Regions from separate parts of the Aestuariirhabdus sp. LZHN29 genome, predicted to be linked through region 1. Evidence: predicted binding sites of a transcription regulator. Region 1 holds the regulator's gene; each other region holds the start of a gene.
The links. Region 1 encodes FNR, which switches genes on or off when oxygen is low (the NO sensors DNR and NnrR bind a similar motif). Its sites were predicted from a motif close to TTGATNTANATCAA; they were not measured.
Positions count from the first base shown of each region.

Region 2: ACP3PW_RS00385 (TIGR01212 family radical SAM protein) is a predicted target of FNR. The motif match lies at 3,363-3,376, and genes of this name have one in related genera.
Region 3: ACP3PW_RS04465 (OmpW/AlkL family protein) is a predicted target of FNR. The motif match lies at 3,723-3,736, and genes of this name have one in related genera.

Region 1 covers NZ_JBNIEU010000002.1:1,000,881-1,007,921, forward strand. Annotated here, with positions in the region: gene ttcA (tRNA 2-thiocytidine(32) synthetase TtcA) at 1-624, opposite strand, end outside; gene ACP3PW_RS11435 (DNA-3-methyladenine glycosylase I) at 731-1,405, shown strand; gene ACP3PW_RS11440 (TraR/DksA family transcriptional regulator) at 1,528-1,854, shown strand; gene ACP3PW_RS11445 (hypothetical protein) at 1,887-2,381, shown strand; gene ACP3PW_RS11450 (glycerate kinase) at 2,368-3,537, opposite strand; gene ACP3PW_RS11455 (hypothetical protein) at 3,607-4,083, opposite strand; gene ACP3PW_RS11460 (adenine phosphoribosyltransferase) at 4,341-4,874, opposite strand; gene fnr (fumarate/nitrate reduction transcriptional regulator Fnr) at 4,892-5,653, opposite strand; gene hemN (oxygen-independent coproporphyrinogen III oxidase) at 5,858-7,041, opposite strand, start outside.
Region 2 covers NZ_JBNIEU010000001.1:76,842-83,882, reverse strand. Annotated here, with positions in the region: gene ACP3PW_RS00410 (NnrS family protein) at 1-346, opposite strand, end outside; gene ACP3PW_RS00405 (Crp/Fnr family transcriptional regulator) at 434-1,120, opposite strand; gene moaA (GTP 3',8-cyclase MoaA) at 1,379-2,374, shown strand; gene ACP3PW_RS00395 (DUF6316 family protein) at 2,448-2,654, opposite strand; gene ubiT (ubiquinone anaerobic biosynthesis accessory factor UbiT) at 2,788-3,300, opposite strand; gene ACP3PW_RS00385 (TIGR01212 family radical SAM protein) at 3,448-4,365, shown strand; gene ubiU (ubiquinone anaerobic biosynthesis protein UbiU) at 4,387-5,382, shown strand; gene ACP3PW_RS00375 (U32 family peptidase) at 5,409-6,290, shown strand; gene ACP3PW_RS00370 (hypothetical protein) at 6,437-6,796, shown strand; gene ACP3PW_RS00365 (YceI family protein) at 6,836-7,041, opposite strand, start outside.
Region 3 covers NZ_JBNIEU010000001.1:915,898-922,938, reverse strand. Annotated here, with positions in the region: gene ACP3PW_RS04480 (ABC transporter ATP-binding protein) at 24-1,193, shown strand; gene ACP3PW_RS04475 (ABC transporter permease subunit) at 1,190-2,089, shown strand; gene ACP3PW_RS04470 (ABC transporter permease subunit) at 2,086-2,904, shown strand; gene ACP3PW_RS04465 (OmpW/AlkL family protein) at 2,964-3,647, opposite strand; gene ACP3PW_RS04460 (DEAD/DEAH box helicase) at 3,832-5,679, opposite strand; gene ACP3PW_RS04455 (hypothetical protein) at 6,058-6,306, shown strand; gene ACP3PW_RS04450 (acyl-CoA dehydrogenase family protein) at 6,521-7,041, shown strand, end outside.

The DNA.
Region 1 (7,041 bases):
TTTGAGCTGAGCGTAGCGAATAAGGTCTTTTTCATGGCAATAAGCCAGCGGGCGAATAACCATCTGCTGACCATCGTCGCTCACCAGCTTGGGGGGCATCGCCTTCATTTTTCCGCCGTAAAACATATTCAGCAGCAGGGTTTCGAGGATATCATCGCGGTGATGGCCGAGGGCGATTTTGGTGGCGCCAAGCTCGGTTGCGGTGCGATAGAGGATACCCCGGCGCAGTCGGGAGCAGAGCGCGCAGGTGGTTTTTCCCTCCGGTACCTTCTCTTTGACGATACTGTAGGTGTCCTCTTCGACGATGCGGTACTCCACACCCAATGACTCCAGGTAATTGGGCAGCACCTCGGCTGGAAACCCGGGTTGCTTCTGGTCCAGGTTGACGGCGACAATGTCGAAGTGAACCGGGGCATATTGTTGCAGGTTGCGCAGGATATCGAGCATGACAAAACTGTCTTTGCCTCCGGATAAGCAGCACATTACCCGGTCGCCATCGGCAATCATGTTGAAGTCGGCAATGGCGCGCCCTACATGGCGTCGCAGGCGCTTGTGCAGTTTGTTCTGATTGACGCTTTTTGCGCTTTCAACGGTAGCAGAGGGCGTTATGGGAGAGGTTGGCATGGTGGCGGAGGGCCTGAAGGTTGGTCTGTTCAAAAGGGCGGCTATTATAGCGGATGCCTCTTGATCAGGTAAGGGCAGGGCAGTGAAGCGGCAAAGGATGATCAATATGGAACACTTTGACAGAATCAGGGAGCGCGCCATCGGGCTCTGGGGCGAACCGGCGCTAGAGGCGCGACTACCGGTCGTGCTACCAACGCAGGCGCTGTTGGCTCTCGATGACAACGATTACCTGTCTGCGATCACGCGCCGGGTTTTTCGCGCGGGGCTAAAGCACTCGATGGTTGACAGTAAATGGCCTGCTTTTGAAGAGGCTTTGTGGGGCTTCAAGGCTCCTGCGCTGGCTTTGCTCAGTGAAGAACAGATTGACCAGCTGATGCAAAATCGTGCCCTGATTCGACATCGGGGCAAGTTGAAAACTATTCCGGTTAATGCCCAGATGGTACTCGATATCGCCCGGGAACACGGCTCTGTGGGGCGTTTTTTGGCGTCCTGGCCGGGAGAGGATGTGGTTGGTTTGTGGCGTTATCTGGCAAAGCGTGGATCTCACCTGGGGGGTGGCTCTGGCGCCGCCTTCCTGCGCATGGTGGGCAAAGATACCTTTATGTTATCCAACGACGTGGTAGCGGCTCTGAAAGTGCAGGCAGTGGTTGATAGAGTGCCTACAGCCCAACGGGATTTAAAACAGGTACAGGAAGCCTTTAACCAATGGCAGGCGCAATCCGGGCGTCCACTGAGTGAAATCAGCATGACGTTGGCGTGCAGTATATCTTCACCCCATTAGTCCAGAGATCCCTGCGTTGATCTGTATCAAGCGGCTTTTCTCCCAGGGAAACTACACTGGGGTCCGGTGGTCTATAGTTTTAGCTTCTTAATTTTCACTACTCACCCTAATCAGGAGTTTTCATGAAGTACGCACAGGTGCGCGAAAGTTTGCTCAAAAAACAGGATGAGCTGGAAGATCGCCTCGGGCGAATCGGGCAGCATCTTACCAAACCTGGAAATCAGGACTGGTCCGAGCAGGCGCAGGAGCGGGAGAATGATGAGGTCCTTGAAGCGATTGGACAGGAGTCCGAGCACGAACTGCATAACATCAAGCTGGCGCTGCGAAGGCTGGATGAAGATGAGTATGAGATTTGCGATAGCTGTGGTGAGACGATCCCCGAGGCACGGCTGATGGCGATGCCCTATACTCGTCACTGTATCGGCTGTGCGGAGCGATTGCAGGGTTAATCGCCCACAGCCCGGCTTTTTGGAGGTACTCCATGCGCACAGGTTTTTGGTTCCTCGTGATGACGCTCTGCTGGAGCGGGTGGGCCAACGCGGCAGACAGTTACGCCATGGAGTTCGTGCTCTATTACGAGGGTAAGCAGGAGGATTACCAGTATCGGAACCGTTTCGATAAACCCTACAGTGCCTTTTCCGGACGGGAAGTCAGCTATGTGAAACACGTCGAAACCAGTATTGCCTCCGATACCGTAGTGACAAACCTGACCTCGGGTAAGGTAGATGACGGGTTCAGGGTTAGTTTTACCCTTAAAAATCCTGCCTTTAATATTCGCCAGTTGGCGACGCTGGAATACACCTTTTCCCGTACGCTGCTGCTGTCCCTGAACGAGCAAGCCAGCGGGGTGCAGGTGCCTGAAACCCGGGTTATGCAGGGTCAGGGCGTCATCGATATTAAACCGGGCGAATCAACCCTGATCCACGAAGATGCCAGCGCCGGCTTTCGGATAGAGGCTCGCTTTACTCCTCATTAGTTTTTGCACGGCGGGCAGAGGCGTTCCACAGCCGCATTAACTGTCCGATACAGCGCTCCAGCAGCTCCGGTGCTTGCTCCATGGCCTGCTCAAGCGAGCAAACGCCATCAACAATACTGTGGATACTGGTAATCCCCTCGGCATGGGTTTGTTCGGCCCCTTCACCTATTTTTCCGACGATCGCAATCACCGGTATCTTGCGTGGGGATGCCATACGGGCCACGCCTACAGGAAGCTTTCCCTCCAGGGTTTGGTAGTTGATCTCACCCTCACCGGTAATGATTAAGTCGTAGTGTTCACGGTCGAGGCGTGCTTCGAATTTGAGGGTGTCGGCGATAATCTTGAACCCTGGTTTCAGGGTGGCGCCCAAGGCAACGGCCAGCCCCGCACCGAGTCCACCGGCGGCACCACTGCCGGGCAGCGAAAAAAACTCGGGAGCGCATTTACAGTGCTGACAAGCAACGCTAGCAAATCGAGCGAGCGCGCTCTCCAGCACCTCCATCTGCTCGCTGCGAGCTCCTTTTTGGGAGGCATAGATGGCGGTAGCGCCGTTTTCACCGAGCAACGGGTTGGCAACGTCACACGCAATGTCGATACGGGCGTCGGCGAGTCGCGGATCCAGCTCGCCTAGATCGATACGGTTCAATAGCAGCAGCCCTTCGGCCCCGGCCGGGATTGGGTCGCCGTTGTGGTCGAGGAGTGTCGCACCCAGCGCGCAGAGCGCACCGGCGCCCGCGTCGTGGGTAGCGCTGCCGCCGATCCCCAGAATGATCTGCTTGCAGCCACGGGAGAGAGCGTCACGGATTAGCTCGCCGGTGCCAAAACTCGTAGTGTGCATGGGGTTGCGTTGGGGCGGAGGCACCAGAGGTAACCCGGAGGCGCTCGCCATTTCGATAATGGCCGTGGCGCCATCGCCGAGAATGCCATAACTGGCTTCAACAGGATCACCCAGTGGCCCCGTTACCGACAGGCTGACCCTGGTGCCTCCGGTATTGGCGATAAGGGCATCAACGGTGCCCTCGCCACCGTCGGCTAAGGGACACCGATGGACGATGGCGTCGGGCAGTTGGGTAAGAATAGCCTCTTGTGCAATGTCGCAAAACAGGGCCGCGCTGAGCGAGCCTTTAAAGGAATCCGGTGCAAGCAGTATCTTCATAAATCAGGGCCTTGAGAATCAGTCCCCTTTTTATCAGTATCCCGCCTGCAAGGCTATGTCAGGAACGCATTAGGCTGCTCGTGTGCGCGGGTGGCAATTCATGAAGCGCGTGCCATCCGGGTCGGTTGGGTGGTAATAATGCCACCAGATGGCAGCCAGGGCTTCGGTATCTGTGGTCTCGATTCCAGCCAGATTTGCTCCGCAGCGTAGGTAATTAAACCACGCGATTGCGGTAGCGTAGGCCAGGTTATAAACCAGTTCCTGATGGGGTTGGCTGAAAAAAAGGCGCTGGCTGGCGAAGCCCCGGACCCGGCTTGCCAACTCGGGAAAATCGACCAGGTAATCGTCCCATACTCTTTGGTGAACTTCCGCTGAGATGCGATAAAGCCCTAACCCACCCTGTTTACCATAAAGCTGTTCCCCCAGGTTGCTCTCGGCTGCAGCCGTGCCAACCAACAGCTGCTGGGCGGCGGCGCTATAGTGGCCGCACAGCTCCAGTGTGGGTTGAATAATATGTTGTCCTAACTGCTCTGCATCAATTCCCATCGGTTCACCCCCCAGTGTCCCTATGAAGCCTGCCGTCGATGATTAAAAGACAATTAAGTTAGCAGGTGAATTTGATTCTAGACTTAAAATGCGCCTCTAACATCCTGTTTTTAAATGTTTTTATTGTTTTTTGGAATGTTTAGTTATGTGCAGAGCGAGTGGTTAGGCGATTTGCCTCTTTAGGGGGAGATGAGTGAACAGGAAGCGGGTGCCAGGGCCGGCATTCAGGTGGCCCCGTTCGAGATTTCTGGCGGGCCTCAGAATGCACAGAGCGTGTAGGTGGGGATGCCCAGGTCTTGTAAGCGCTGGCTGCCGCCGAGGTCCGGCAGATCGATAATTGCAGCGGCTTCGTAGATGTTGGCGTGAAGTGATTTTACCAGTGATGCGGCGGCACAGAGGGTACCTCCGGTGGCAATCAGATCATCCAGCAGCAGTACGTTGGCACCTGCTGGAATGGCATCTTTGTGCACCTCCAGTATCGCTTGGCCATACTCAATGTCGTAAGCCTCCTGCAGGGTCTGGGCGGGTAACTTTCCCTGTTTTCGAAACAGCACCAGCGGTTTGTTCAGCTCGTAGGCCAGTACCGAACCCAACAGAAAACCACGGGCATCTAGGGCACCGATGTGGGTGATCTCGGACTCAACATAGCGCTGAATCAGGCTGTCGGCCACCATCCGCTGAGCCTTGGGAGAAAGGTAGAGCGGGGTGATGTCGCGGAACGTGACGCCGGGCTTTGGCCAGTCCGGTATCGGGCGTACAAGAGACTTTATAAAAAACTCATCAAAGATCATTCAGTGTTTCCCGGCGGTTAGCCGTTTTGCGCCGCATCTTTGGCTGGATCAAGTAAACGACCGCCCGCGAGGGCACAAAGGCGCTCCGCATCGGTAATATTGATATCCTTTCCATTCGCTTCGATCAGGCCGCTGCGTTGAAAGCGGGTGAATACCCGGCTGACGGTTTCCACCGCGAGACCCAGATAGTTACCCATTTCGTTGCGCGACATCGATAGGCGAAACGCGTGTGAGGAGTACCCTCGACGCCTGAAACGGGCGGAAAGATTGACCAGGAACGTGGCGATGCGCTCATCGGCGTTTTTCTTGCTGAGCAGCAACATCATCTGCTGGTCATCGCGGATACGTCGGCTCATTAGTAGCATCAGCTGTTTTTGCAGCTTGGGCAGTTTGTCCGATAGCTCGTCGAGTTTTTCAAAGGGGATCTCACAGATCATGGTGGTTTCCATCGCTTGTGAGGAGACCGGATAGGTATCTCCATCCATGCCACTGAGTCCCAGTATTTCGCTGGGCAGCTGGAATCCGGTGATCTGCTCTTCACCCTCGTTGGTTGAGGTGTAGGTTTTTAGCGCTCCCGACCGAACGGCGTAGATTGAGGTGAAGGGGTCCCCCTCCAGGAACAGGTGTTCGCCTTTTTTCAGTGGGCGACCGCGCTTGATGATGTCATCGAGCTGGTCGATTTCGTCAATTGCGAGGGCGATAGGCAGGCAGAGAGAACTCAGGCTGCATTCCTTGCAAGCGACGCTATTTACAGTTTTAACGTTGAGTTTAGAGCTCATAAACGGCAGCAGCCCCTTCGAGTGTCAGGTTGTTATCGCAAACATTGTAGGGGAATTCGGTCACAAAACAAAACCAAAGTGCAGCTTCTTTGGTAGCGTCTGTGTAGAGCACCCACTGCGACGGGCTCGGAATGAGAGCATGAGTGGGGAAATAGGGGGGGGTGGCTGTGCCCCAATCGGGGCACAGCTCATTTGAGGTGGCGGCTAGATGACCTTGGAAAAACGTCCCTTATTACTATCATGTCCCAGATAATGATCAAACTGCATGCAGATGTTGCGGATCAGCAGTCGACCACGACCGGTCACCTCGATACCGTTGCTGTCGATGGTGATCAGGTCATCATCGACCATAGGCTGCAACTGCTCGAGTTCTTTTGCGAAATAGTCGCCAAACTGAATCCCCCAGCGCGCTTCAATGGGGGCAAATTCGAGCTGAAAGTGGCAGATTAGCTGCGAGATTACCGCCTGGCGGATAAAGTCGTCTTCGTTCATTACCAGCCCACGCTTGATCGCAAACTCACCGCTTTCGATGCGATTCATATACATCTTGATATCGGCGTGGTTTTGGCTGTAGGAGCCATTCACCTGGCTGATGGAGGAGACGCCCATGCCGACAAGATCGCAGTGGGCATGGGTGGTGTAGCCCTGGAAGTTACGGTGCAGGGTGCCGGACTCCTGGGCGATGGCCAGCTCGTCATCGGGGCGCGCGAAGTGATCCATACCGATATAGGAATAGCCCGCTTGCAGCAGCCTTTCGGTAGTGTTTTGCATGATCGCCAGCTTCTCGGTTGAGGAGGGCAGGTCTTCAGCGTTGATGCGGCGCTGGGGCATAAAACGCTCGGGCAGGTGGGCGTAATTGAATACCGACAGGCGATCAGGCGAGATCTCGATCACCCGCTCAAGGGTTTTCATAAAGCTGGCTTCGGTCTGGAACGGCAGGCCGTAGATCAGATCGATGTTGATAGACTGGAACTGCAGGGCGCGGGAAGCATCGATGATAGCGATGGTATCGGCTTCGGATTGCTCGCGGTTCACCGCCTTTTGTACTTTGGGGTCGAGATCCTGCACGCCGAGGCTGCAGCGGTTAAAGCCCATTTCTCGTAGGGCATTCATGGTGGCCCAGTCGGCTTCGCGCGGATCAATCTCGATGGAGAAATCGCCCTTGCTTTCATCCACAAGATTGAAATGCTGGCGGGTTTTGGCCATCAACGCTTGCATCTGCTCGATACTGAGGAACGTTGGGGTACCGCCGCCCCAGTGCAACTGTTCAACGGTCTGCTTGGTACTGAAAAGCTCTGCTTGCATCTCAATTTCACGGTGCAGGAGCTCCAGATAGGGGATCGCCTTGGTGCGATCCTTGGTAATCACCTTGTTGCAGCCGCAGTAGT
Region 2 (7,041 bases), on a different contig from region 1:
GGGGTGCTGCGGGAATCAATGGTAACAGGCGTCCGCCGAGCCAAACCAGCGCAAGCCCGGCGAGAAGCGGTCCGCGGATGGTGGCGACACCGGTCCAGTTGCGCACCGCAGTGAGCAGGAAACCGCCGATTACCGCCGGGGTGTACCCGAACAGCATCTCGTGGCTATGCCAGCCGATCATCCCGTAGTAGGTATTGAGACTAATCAGGTTGGCGTACACTGCGCCCCAGATGCCCACCAGTAGGACCCCTAGCCATCCCGCCAGTAGAAAGAAGGGGCGAAAACCCAGCTCAAACAGGGCGAAGCCGCTGGGGGTACTGGGGGGTTGAATGCTGTGTAGGGACATAACCAAGCTCTCTAGTCGGGTATTGGGGGCACTATAGAGCATCAAAAGCTGGCCGCCCTTGATGAGCGTCAAGTTGTCGGGCTGTTTTTACTCGTAGTGCAGCAGTTGCTCCAGCTCCAGTATGGTGATCAATTTGCCCTTGATGCGAATGATCTTCTCATCGGCCAGGTGGTGCAGGATGCGAGAAAAGGTTTCCGGCTGGATCGACAGGCGCGAGGCGACCAGGCGCTTGGGGATCTCGAGTTCGATCACGGGCTCTCGGCTCAGGTTGTCGGTGATGCTGTTGATCAGAAAGCGAACGACCCGGTGGGTAGCGTTTTTCAGGCTCAGGGTCTCAATCTCATTCACCAGCGAGTGCAGGCGCTGACTGAGGCGCGCCGCTAGGGCCAACGCGTGCTGCGGATGACGGGTAATGCATTCGATATAGTTTGGGCAGGGGATGGCCAGCACGCTCGATGCCTTCAGCGCCTGGGCATTGACCGGGTAGTTGGATTGACCGGAGAACATGATCGCCTCGGCGAAGGTCTCGTGGCTGTTGATCACCTCAAGGATCTTTTCGTTACCGTCGCGGGTGGTGCGAAATAGTTTGATCGAGCCGTCGACCACAAAGTAAAAAGCGGGGGCCGGATCGGTTTGGCGAAACAGCCATTCATCGCGCACCAGCTTTTTCAGGTGACATTCGCTCAGCAGCTTCTGCAACTCATCATCGTCGAAACCGGCGAACAGATGATGTCCTTTCAGCAGCCGGTAATAGGGGGTAACGCTATCCATCATGCGGGTTCCGCGAATTTAAAGCGCCCTATGGTCACACAGATTGCGAGACGCTGCCAATGGCTACATACACTGAACCCGTATCCGGACCGAGCCGGTACAGGAGTTGATGAGCGTCACGGGGCAGAGTAGTCTTATTCGTTATGCTAAGGGCATACAGAGTGGTGCCGTGCTATTGTTAAGGGCTTCGCGTCTCGTCGAATGGACGCAATTATAAAGCCGATCGCGCAACCGCCTTAAAACTGACCGCCGGGAAGTATCATGAGTGCGAACAGACTAATAGATTCCTTTGGCCGCCAGGTCACCTATGTACGCCTGTCGGTGACCGACCGCTGCGACTTCCGCTGTGTCTACTGCATGAGCGAGGAGATGACCTTTCTGCCTCGTGAGCAGGTGCTGACCCTCGAAGAGATGGCACTGATCGGTCGGGCCTTCAGCGAACTCGGGGTTAACAAGATTCGCCTGACCGGCGGCGAGCCTCTGGTGCGAAATAACCTGTTGCACCTTGTGCGTGACCTGGGTGCCCTGCCGGGTATAACAAACCTGGCAATGACCACTAATGGCTCGCAACTGCCCCGGCTGGCCAAAGACCTCCGTGAGGCGGGTCTCAAGAGCGTAAATATCAGTCTCGACACCCTCGATGCCGAGCAGTTCACCCTGTTGACGCGCACCGGTAAGCTGGATCGGGTGCTGGAGGGAATTCAGGCCGCGCGAGAAGCCGGTTTTCCTCGCATTAAGCTCAATGCGGTCATTATGAAGGGACGCAATGACGATCAGGTGCTGGCGTTGGTGACCTTCGCCCGTGAGCAGGGGGTCGACATCAGCTTCATCGAAGAGATGCCTCTGGGCGATATCGATGAACACCACCGGGGAGAAACCCTGTGCACAAGCGAAGAGGTGCGTGAGCTGATTAGCGCACGCTATGAGTTGGTGGCCAGTACCGAAAACAGTGGTGGCCCTTCACGTTATTACCATTTTGCCGATCACGACACCCGGATTGGATTTATCTCCCCCCATAGCCACAACTTCTGTGGCGACTGTAATCGGGTGCGGGTGACTTCCGAGGGGCGCCTGCTGCTCTGTCTGGGGAACGAGCATTCGGTGGACCTTCGTGCCGTGGTACGAGGTTATCCGGGCGACATCGATCGTTTGAAAGAGACCCTGCACGAGGCGATGACGCAAAAACCCGAGCGGCACTTTTTTAGCGCTGAAGGGGATGTTGAGATCGTTCGCTTTATGAATATGACCGGCGGCTAGAGTGTGCTTGGTAGCGATTGGCCTCTATCGCTGCCGCTGTGAGCAGCGCTATGGGCCCGAGCTGGGACGATAGTTAGCCCGTGGGGGCGGCGCCGGAATGGAGCATGTCATCGTTCTGGTGGCGGATATAGATACAGAGATCCCTCTCGGCTTCGACTTGTGAGTTATAGGGTCCCTCTTGCGACCCTTCGCGGGTGATAAAGAACCAGTTTCCGTTCATGCACAGAAACCTTTCGCTTCTGAACCAGGTCCGATCGCCTTCGCCTGCTCTGTAATCCATAGGTAGATTCCTTCTTTATGGGGGAGCCTACATCCATTGTAGACCCTTGAGTGTTGAGCTATTAAGAACGATTGGCTATTTTCTGTTCGGTGTAGCCTTTCGTTTTGCTGTCAGCGAGCCGTTGCCTGAGGCACTACTCCCCTTGCATGTGGCAGACGAGGCGGGTGGCGTTATCCAGCGCGCTGCGCAGGTAGCGGGGTAGTGAATCCAGATCGATACTGTCCATGACGTTTTTCATCTCTAGCCCGATTTCGGTATTGCCCTCGATCAGCAAGCGACGCTGGAAGAACAGGGTGTCGGGATCCTCTTTGCGGCTGGCCAGGAGCAGGAACTCACGCAGGTCGCCGCTGATGCTGGCGTCGGCGTCGGCCATTTGCTGGATCAACAATTCACCCTGTTCGAAGCCAAGGTACCAGCTTAGCTGGGCGTCGTTGATGGTGACACGTACGCAATGCCCTTCAAGAAATTCGAAATCCCCATCTTCCAGTGCTTCGTGGAAAACCTGCTGCAGCACCCGTGCAATCACCGCCTTCTGCAGGCGAAAGGGCACCAGTGAAGCACTGCGGGCAGCCAGGGCTGGCAGTTTACGCACCACGTTAGAGGGGGCGGGTGGTAGGGGTAAACGGCCAAGCTGGGCTAATATCATGCGGGGCTCCTGAGATAACATAAACCAAACAGCGAATTGTAGGGCATCCCCTTGGTGGCGCCTTGATGCAAATCAATTAGCCCCCAGCTTCTCTTTGCTACCCTGTCCCGCTCGGTAGAAACCCTCGGAAGATCAGGTCTGGTTCCCATGCATTTGCCACACTACGTCAACACCTTTGGTGCGGCCATGCAGCAAAAGTATGGACAAAAGGTGCACAAACTTACCATCAACGCCGCCTTTACCTGTCCTAATCGGGACGGCGTAAAGGGGGTTGGCGGGTGCACCTTTTGCAACAATTCGACCTTTAACCCCAATGGGCGAAAGCCGCCCGGCGTGCTGGAACAGTTGGATGCGGGCAAGGGCGTGATACTCAAACGCACCGGTGCGCGCCGGTATCTAGCCTATTTTCAGGCCTATACCAACACCTATGCGGCGATCGAGGAGCTGCGGGCGCTCTACGATGAGGCGTTGACGCACCCCGATGTGATCGGGCTGTCGGTGGGGACGCGTCCCGACTGCGTGCCCGATAGGGTGCTCGATCTGCTATGCGAGTACCGCGATCGTGGTCTTGAGGTGTGGTTGGAGCTGGGGTTGCAATCGGCCAGTGACCAGACCCTGGCGCGAGTTAACCGGGGTCATGGCTGGGCCGAATACGAAGAGGCGACTCGCCGCGCGCGGCAGCGGGGGTTGAGTGTATGCACTCACCTGATCGTGGGTATGCCGGGGGAGGGGCGACGCGATAGTTTGCACTCCTTGGCACGGGTGCTGGAGGTGGGAACCGATGGCTTGAAACTGCACCCGTTGCACGTGGTGAAGGGGACCCAGTTGGCGCGAGAGTGGCGGCGGGGAGATTACCAGCCTCTTGAGTTCGATGACTATGTGGATACGGCGGTGGCGATGGTGCAGCAAACCCCGGCCGACATTATTTATCACCGGCTGACGGGCACAGCGTCGAAAGAGCTGCTGCTGGCGCCAGACTGGTGTAGCCAAAAATGGGCGGTGCTGAATGCGATCCATGATCGTTTGCACTATGCCTCGATAAGCCGGGCGAAAGGCGCGGCCTGACGAAATAAACGGGAGTAGAGGATGGAGTTAGTATGTCCTGCGGGCAGTTTTCCCGCCCTTAAAGCCGCCGTAGATAATGGCGCTGATGCGGTATATATCGGTTTTAAGGATGATACCAATGCGCGACATTTTGCCGGCCTTAATTTCAACGATAAGAAAGCGATGCGGGCCCTTGATTATGCCCGCGATCGTAACGTGAAGCTGTTTGTCGCGATCAACACCTACCCCCAGCCCGATGGTTGGGAACGCTGGCAGCGGGCGGTGGATAGCGCCGCTGACCTGCAGGCAGACGCGGTCATCGCCGCCGATATGGGGGTGCTCAGTTACGCGACAGAGAAGTACCCTGAGTTGGCGCTGCACCTATCGGTGCAAGGCTCCGCCACCAACTATGAGGCGCTACGTTTTTACCAGCGTGAGTTTAATATTCGCCGCGCCGTACTGCCTCGGGTGTTGTCCATGGCCCAGGTCAAGCACGTTGCCGAGCACAGCCCGGTGGAGCTGGAGGTGTTTGCCTTTGGTAGTTTGTGCATCATGGCGGAGGGGCGCTGTCACCTCTCCTCCTACATCACCGAAGAGTCCCCCAACACCTGCGGTGCCTGCTCGCCGGCCAAGGCGGTGCGTTGGGAGCAGAAGGGTGAGGTGTTGGAGTCGCGTCTTAACGGGGTGCTTATTGACCGGTACGCCGAGGGTGAAAACGCCGGCTACCCCACCCTGTGCAAGGGGCGTTTTGAGGTGGAGAGCAATACCTACAATGCGTTGGAGGAGCCGACCAGCCTGAATACCATCGAGTTGATTCCCCAGTTGGTGGCCAACCAGGTTAAGGCGGTTAAAATTGAGGGACGCCAGCGCAGCCCGGCATACGTCGAGCAGGTTGTTAGTGTCTGGCGCCAGGCTATCGACGCCTATACCCGCGATCCCGCTGCATTCCAGCCCAGGGAGGAGTGGATGAAGGTGCTCGCTAACGTATCGGAAGGATCCCAGACCACGCTGGGCGCCTATTCTCGCCCCTGGCAGTAACCGTAATTTTTTCGAGAGTAATGACTATGCAATTATCGATCGGATCCATTCTCTATTACTGGCCCCGTGAAACCCTGCACGATTTTTATGAGCGCATGAGCGCATCGCCGGCAGATATCATTTATCTGGGAGAGACGGTCTGCTCCAAGCGCCGCGAGCTGAAAACCGACGAGTGGATTGAGCTTGCTCGCCAGCTGTCGGCCAAGGGTAAGCAGGTGGTGTTATCCACCCTGGCGCTGCTGGAAGCCGAATCGGAGATGAAAACCCTGCGCAAGATCTGTGATAACGACGGTCTGCTGGTGGAAGCCAACGATATGGCCGGGGTGCAGGTGTTATCCGCTAAGGGGCTACCCTTCGTAGCGGGGTCCTCGGTGAATATCTACAACGCGGCTACTCTCAAGGTTCTGCATAAGCAGGGCCTGAAGCGCTGGGTGATGCCGGTAGAGTTGTCCGCCGATACGCTGCAGAAAATTTTGCAAGAGGCCGCTCGCCAGGGCTTTGCCGATGCTATCGAGACCGAGGTGTTTGCCTACGGCCACCTGCCGCTGGCTTTCTCTGCACGCTGTTTCACCGCGCGTAGCCGTAATCTGCCCAAGGATGATTGTCGATTTGTGTGCCTGGACTACCCGGATGGCCTTGCCATGCGTAGTCAGGAGCAGCAATCGGTATTCACCATTAATGGTATTCAGACCATGTCGGGGGATATCTATAATCTGCTGGGAGAGGTCGGGCGCATGGAGGCTATTGGCGTCGATGTGGTCCGGGTGAGCCCATGCAGTGGCGATATGATGCCGCTGCTGCAGCAGTATCGCGACGCGATCGACGGCAAGGCGCAACAGATTCCGGCAATTGCGGATGGAGAGTGCAATGGTTACTGGTTTGGCGAGCCGGGTATGTTAACGGCCTGACGGGTCGACCTGAACAGGGTAATGACCGTAAACCGGAAGGGGAATGCCCTTCCGGTTTTTTTGTGCCGCTCCTAAGGCAGTCCCCGCCGAGGGGGTCTATCATTGGATATAAAATAACCGGGGTGCGAGGGGCAGGGAACGAAACCATGGACAGGGAACAGTATCTTCGCTTCTGTCGCCAGCCGGGAGTCTTCAGTGAGAGCGCATTACGGCTCACCTTCAAGGTGTTGCGTTATCCGCGTCCGCGGTTAGCGCTTACCATCCAGAATATACTCAATGGTGTCTCGGTCTCCAGGCCGGGTGGAGAGGGCTGCGAGACGCTCTCAGAGCACTTTCGTGTGAGGCTGTCGGCGGCGGAGGTCGATGAGATCGTCGCCTGCCTGGCGAAAGCCGGAGGCTGGGGCAGCGGCAGTTGCCCGGGACAGCAGGTGATGCTCAAGGCATTGCTCGATGATTGGCGGCGCCACGCCAACTGCACGGCTACCGGAAAGTCGGTAGTGCGTTAGCGCCAACACTGCACAGCAGTATTGGCGCCATCGGGTGTGCTACTTGCGAATCCCCTCGATGGAGAGGGTCATCTCAACCTCTGTGGCCGCGGGTCCCAGATCAAAATTGATTCCGAAATCTTTCAGGGTCAGGGTGGTAGTACCGAGGAAACCATGACGGTACCCCCCCCATGGGTCCTGGCCGCCGCCAATGCTCTCCGCCTCGAGGGTGATCGCACGGGTAACGCCGCGCAGGGTCAGGTCAC
Region 3 (7,041 bases), on a different contig from region 1:
ATTTATCTCGGAGATCCCGAATCATGGCGGTTTCATCGGAATTGCAAGCATCCGAACAATCTACTGACGCAGGTAGTAGCACTCAGGAAAAACAACAAAAAGAAAAACCAACCCTGTTGGCGATTGAGAAGATCACCAAGCAATTTGATGAAGCGACGGCCGTCGATGATGTCTCCTTGAGCATTAAAGAAGGTGAGATTTTTGCTCTTTTAGGCGGTTCAGGATCAGGCAAGTCGACACTGTTACGGATGCTGGCCGGCTTTGAAAAACCCACTGCCGGGCGAGTCTTCCTGGATGGAGAAGACATAACCGATCTACCGCCCTATGAGCGGCCGATCAATATGATGTTTCAGTCCTATGCGCTGTTTCCTCACATGAGTGTGGCGGACAATATCGCCTTTGGCCTTAAGCAAGACAGAATTCCCAAGGCAAAGATTAAGGAACGTGTGGATGAGCTATTACGGCTTGTTCATATGAGCGACTACGCACGCCGTAAACCCCACCAGTTGTCCGGCGGACAGCGTCAGCGCGTCGCCCTGGCGAGAAGCCTGGCAAAGAGACCCAAGCTGCTATTGCTCGATGAGCCGATGGGGGCATTGGACAAGAAGCTGCGTACCCAGATGCAGCTCGAAGTCGTACAGATTTTGGAAGAGGTCGGTGTCACCTGCGTGATGGTGACGCACGATCAGGAAGAAGCAATGACTATGGCCGATCGTATCGGCATCATGGATCAAGGGGAGATCGTTCAGATCGGATCGCCGGTCGATATCTATGAAACCCCAAATTCTCGCATGACGGCTGAGTTTATCGGCTCCGTAAATATATTTGACGGTGATATCGATGAAGATGAAGCGGGCTACGTGACCATCCAGCCCGTGGATATGGAGAAGAAAATTTTTATTAATCACGGTATCACCACAGGAGAGGATAACGCCCGTGTCCATGTCGCGATTAGACCTGAAAAAATAGAGATTAGCCGCGAGGAGCCAGATCAAGAGAGTAATTGGTGTGCAGGTGTGGTGAGTGATATTGCTTATCTGGGAGGGCACTCTGTGTACTACATCAAACTCGCATCCGGAAAAATAGTTCAGTCTACCTTTTCCAATATTGAGCGAAAAATGGGGCGCCCTACCTGGGAAGATAAGGTCTACATCAGCTGGGAACCAGAAAGCTGCGTGGTACTGACATCATGAAACTGAGAAAACTTATACCCAGCGGGCGTTCGCTGGTGATAGGGATTCCCTACACCTGGCTAGCGCTCTTCTTCATGGTGCCCTTTGCGCTGGTGGCAAAAATCAGCTTTTCGGAAGCAGAGATTGCTATTCCGCCCTATACCGACGTGTTTCGTTACGTTGACGAAACACTCACGGTGGTACTCAACCTGGGCAACTATATTTTTCTGACCGGCGACGATCTATACATCGCGGCCTATTGGGGATCGGTAAAAATTGCGTTTTTTTCCACCCTGTTTTGTTTGCTATTAGGCTATCCGATGGCTTACGCCATGGCGCGGGCCGACGACAAACTGAAAACCGTTCTGTTGCTATTGGTGTTGTTACCCTCATGGACCAGTTTTCTAATTCGAATCTACGCCTGGATTGGAATCCTCAAAAATAACGGCCTGATCAACAACATGCTGATGGGGATCGGTATCATCGATCAACCCATTATGATGCTCAACACCAACTTCGCGGTGTATGTCGGTATCGTGTACGCCTATCTTCCTTTTATGGTTCTCCCGCTTTACGCGAACCTGGTGAAGCTGGATCACAGTTTGTTGGAAGCCTCTTCAGACTTGGGTGCTCGCCCCTGGAAAACCTTTGCAACGATCACCTTACCGCTTTCGAAGGCAGGTATTATTGCCGGTTCCATGTTGGTGTTTATTCCCGTCGTGGGTGAGTTTGTAATCCCTGAACTGCTCGGTGGACCCGAGACCCTGATGATCGGTAAGGTGCTGTGGCAGGAGTTCTTTAACAACCGAGACTGGCCCATCGCGGCGTCCCTGGCGATTGTTATGTTGGTGCTGTTGAGTGTGCCGATCGCCTGGTTCCACCACTACCAAGCTAAAGAGATGGAGGGCGAGTCATGAAAAAAACATCCTTCTCTACAATGGTTTTATGGGCGGGACTGGTATTTCTCTACCTGCCAATGTTGATTCTGGTGATCTACTCCTTTAACGAATCGCGCCTGGTTACGGTGTGGGCAGGGTTTAGCACCAAGTGGTACGGAGAGTTGTTCAGGGATCCGCAGCTGATGTCGGCGGTCTGGATGAGCCTTCGAATCGCTTTTGCGACCTCGTGCATGGCGGTTGTACTGGGTACGATTGCGGCTTTTGTAATGGTGCGCTTTAGGCGCTTCCCAGGGAAAACAGCCTTTTCCAGCATGATGACTGCTCCTCTGGTAATGCCTGACGTAATCACCGGTCTTTCTCTGCTGTTGCTGTTTGTAGCGATGGCGCAGCTGATCGGATGGCCGGCAGATAGGGGATTCCTCACTATCTGGATTGCCCATACTACCTTCTGTATGGCCTACGTAGCGGTCGTGGTCTCGTCGCGCCTGCGGGAGATGGATATCTCGGTTGAAGAGGCGGCAATGGATTTGGGTGCATCACCACTCAAAACCTTTTTCCTGATCACCATTCCGATTATCGCTCCGGCGCTGATGGCAGGGTGGTTGTTGTCCTTCACCCTCTCTCTTGATGACCTGGTTATCGCCAGCTTTGTATCGGGACCAGGGTCTACGACCCTGCCTATGGTCGTGTTTTCCTCGGTGCGGCTGGGAGTAACGCCGAAGATCAATGCCCTGGCGACCTTGATTATACTGACGGTTTCGATCGCAGCATTTCTGGCCTGGTACCTGGCTCACCGCAGCGAAAAGCGCCGCCGTGCCGCCAACGTCGAGTAGAGGAGCGCGCAAAAAAAACACCGGCTTAAGCCGGTGTTTTTTTTGGTTTCGAGTACGGCTTAGAATTTATAGCCAACGCCGACCATATAGACCCAGGGGTCGATTTCGATATCCTTGATCTTCACAAGGGTAGTGCCGTCTTTTCCTTTAAACTCTGCATTGGTCTCGATGTCGAGTTTCCAGACAGATGCGTTGACTACCAGATTATCCGTGATCTTGTAGTCTGCTCCGGCCTGCAGGCCCCATCCCCATGAGTCATCCAGCTCGAGGTCGGAAGCACCTAAGGTGGCCTCATATTCGCTACTTGCATCCTCGCTAAAGAAGGTAGTGAAATTTATACCCGCCCCAATGTAAGGTTGGAACCGTGAGTCGGTGCCACCCAGTGGGAAATACTGTCCAGTCAGGGTGGGGGGCAGGTGCTTGGCGGTTCCGATCTTGCCAATTCCCAAACCCTGTTCTTTGATTTCATGCTCAAAGGGAGAGGCCGCCAGCAGGCCGATACCGACGTTATCGGTGGCCATATAGGTAAAGGTCAAGCCCAGGGCAGTGTCGCTATCGATACTATCCAGCGTTCCGGGAGTAGACGCGCCATTGAGGGTAGCGTTATCACTTTTCTCGTTGTCTGGATCGACGGTGGCGGCACCTGCGCGCAGGATAAAGTCGCCCTGTTGGTAAGCGGCGGCTTGCCCGGAGATCAGTGCGGTAGCGGCCATTATCGCCGCGGCTAGAGTGAGTTTCCTCATGTTAAATTCCCTTTGGGTTGTTTGAGTTGTTTTTTTATAGGCTTCGAAGACTATAAAAAGCGATAAATGAGATCATTGACTCAAAGCAACTCCATCGCAGGTTCGAGGCCGAACCCGCGATTATAAGCAGCGGATCACGTTAGTTCGGTTGATTTTCGCAACAGATCAGCCGTTACCGGCAGGCTTACGCCTTCTTGTCGTGGCGTTTACCCGGTTTTCCCGCTTTGGCTGGGCGTTTGCTTCTTTTTTTGGGGTTGGGTGCCTGGGATGACGATTCCCCATTACTTTCCGCAAAACGACGAATATTCATCTTCTGTTGACATACCCAGGTACGGCTGAGGGCGTCGAATGTTTCTTTGGGCATACCTTCGGGTAGGTCTACCGTACTGTAGTCATCATAAATTTCGATGTGGCCGATGTATTGGCTATCGATCTCCGCTTCATTGGCAATGGCGCCGACCAGATTGCCAGGCTTCACTCCATGGTCGTAGCCCACATCAACCTTGAAACGCTCCATCACGACTTCCGGGTGATCCTTCAGGGGCAGAGGGCGATCGGAAGTGGATTTTGGTTTCCTGCGCGGTTCCCGTTGCTCGGAGCGCTCGCCTTTTTCTCCTCGCTCAGCGCGCGGGCCGCGCTCGGGTCTGGCGTTGCGATTGTTTCTATCGCCATCGACAACGCGAACCGATTCCCTGCGAGGCTTGGGTTCGTTTTCATTCAGCAGGAAGGGTTTTCCCTTCTGGGCGATGCTGGCGAGGGCGGCGGCGATTGCGAGAGGGTCTAGCTCCTGCTCTTCGCTGAGTTCTCCGACCATTCGGTGAAACAGGTCGATGTTCTGATTCTCGATCGTGTCGCGAATCTGGACCTTAAATTGGTTAATCCTGTGCTGGTTGATATCAACCGCCGAGGGAACTTCCATCGGATCGATCGGCTGGCGCGTTACCCGCTCAATGGTCTTTAACATCCGCCGCTCGCGGGGAGCGACAAACAACAGCGCATCACCTTTACGCCCAGCTCGCCCGGTGCGGCCGATACGGTGTACATAGGACTCAACATCATAGGGAATATCAAAGTTCACCACGAGACTGATGCGTTCCACATCCAGGCCACGGGCAACGACGTCGGTGGCAATAAGAATATCGAGTTTTCCTTTGCGCAGGCGGTCGACCGTGCGTTCGCGTTGGTTTTGCGGAATGTCGCCATTCAGCGCTTCGCAGGCATAGCCTCGAGCAGAGAGTTTTTCAGCCAGGTCGACGGTGGAGGTTTTGGTGCGCACGAATACCAGCACGGCATCATACTCTTCCACTTCGAGCACCCGGGTCAGGGCGTCGAGTTTATGCAATCCGCTCACCTGCCAGTAACGCTGGCGAATCGTCTTGGCGGTAGAGGTAGTCTCCTTGATGCTGACTTCTTGCGGATTTCGCAGGTGACTTTGGGCGACTCGCTTGATCTGGGTCGGCATGGTGGCGGAAAACAGCGCGGTTTGGCGAGTCGATGGTGTGTGCTGTAGGATCCACTCAATATCATCGATAAAGCCCATCCGCAGCATCTCGTCGGCTTCGTCGAGAACCAGCGCCTGCAGCCCGTCCAGTTTGAGTGTTCCTCGGCGAATATGATCCATTACCCGTCCAGGTGTACCCACCACGACCTGTACGCCACGCTTGAGGTGCTTCAGTTGCTGGTCGTAACCCTGACCACCGTAAATCGGCAGGACATGGAAGTCAGGAAGGAAGCGTGCGTAGGTCTGAAAGGCCTCTGCGACCTGGATGGCAAGCTCCCGGGTCGGTGCCAGCACCAGCAACTGTGGCTGGCGTTTGCTGACGTCGATGCGTGACAGCAGTGGCAGCGCAAAAGCAGCGGTTTTGCCGGTACCTGTTTGGGCTTGACCCAGCAGGTCTTCTCCGTCGAGGAGGTGGGGAATGGCTTGCGCCTGGATAGGAGAGGGGGTCTCGTAACCTACATGTTGCACCGCTTGCAGAACGGCGGGGGCGAGCCCGAATGAGGCAAAGTCGGTGGCGTGGTCGGCGGACATAGTTGAAGATACCAGTGGTGCGGCTGGGCGGTGCTGGTGTCAGCGAGCCGGGCCGGTTGTGAAAAGGGGCGCGATTATAGCGAAAAGGAGGCAAGAAAGCTCCTGCTAACTACCGTCGCGATCTACACCAGTATAGACCGGGAGCGGGGTGGGCAGCGGTATAGATCGATTTGCCCCTATAAAGAGAAGCACCAGCGCCATTGCCCGACCGTCTGGATCACTTGGCCCCCACTCTCGCCTGGGTTTGTCGGGTGCGTGGAGTGGGTCTTGGTGCGGTGCCCTGTCAGGCGCTACAACGGTATCGATGCTGACGGCGGCCATGGCGGGTGGAACCTAGTGCCGCTATTATTGGGGCATGCATAAATCAAGGAGGTGTATATGGGGCTTGGATTACGGCTATGGTTACTACTCACGACCGCACTGTTTCTGGCTGGGTGCATGGGGCCATCGGTTAGCGAGGATATGCTGACCTGTCCCGGCGATCGCTCGGTGTTTCAGGTCTGTACGATGGACTATAAGCCCGTGTGTGGGCTGCGCGAAGATGGTACCGACAAGACCTACAGCAATCCATGTGGCGCTTGCAGTGACTCGGAGGTTATTGCTTATTCTATGGGAGAGTGCCAGTAAGCAAGCGTAGAAGGCCTGCCAACAAACCGACTGCATTTTCTGCGGGAGCAAAAACGACCAGCAACCCAAGGAGGTGGTTAGCCAGTGCCCTGGGGTGGGATAAGCCTGCACTCAATAGGCCTTGTGAATAGTAGGGTATTTTCTCTACTCCATGCCCCCGCGCAGCGGGAGTCGGTACACTTTGGTATCGACGTTACCTGTGCCGGAGAGCGAAATGCACTTTCAATTCAATGAACACACCCAGCAGTTACAGGCCCGGATGCAGGCCTTTATGGACGACCACATCGTGCCGAGGATTGGCCAGTGGCATCAGGAGGTAGAGCAGCAGGGTATCTACCCCCCCAGCTTTATGGAGGATCTCAAGGAGCTGGCGCGCAGCGAAGGGTTGTGGAATCTGTTTCTGCCCGGATTGCGTGACGATGAGCCGGGCACCCGCTTGAGTAACCTCGAATACGCGCCACTGGCAGAGATCATGGGGCGAGTCCCCTGGTCGTCGGAGGTGTTCAACTGCAATGCGCCTGACACCGGTAACATGGAGCTGCTGCACATGTTTGCCAATGATGAGCAGCGAGAGCGCTGGCTAAACCCGCTTCTGGAGGGTCGAATTCGTTCGGCTTTTGCCATGACGGAGCCTGATGTCGCGTCATCGGATGCGACCAATATACAGACCCTGATTCAGCGCGATGGTGATGATTACGTCATCAATGGACGCAAGTGGTTTATTACTGGCGCCGC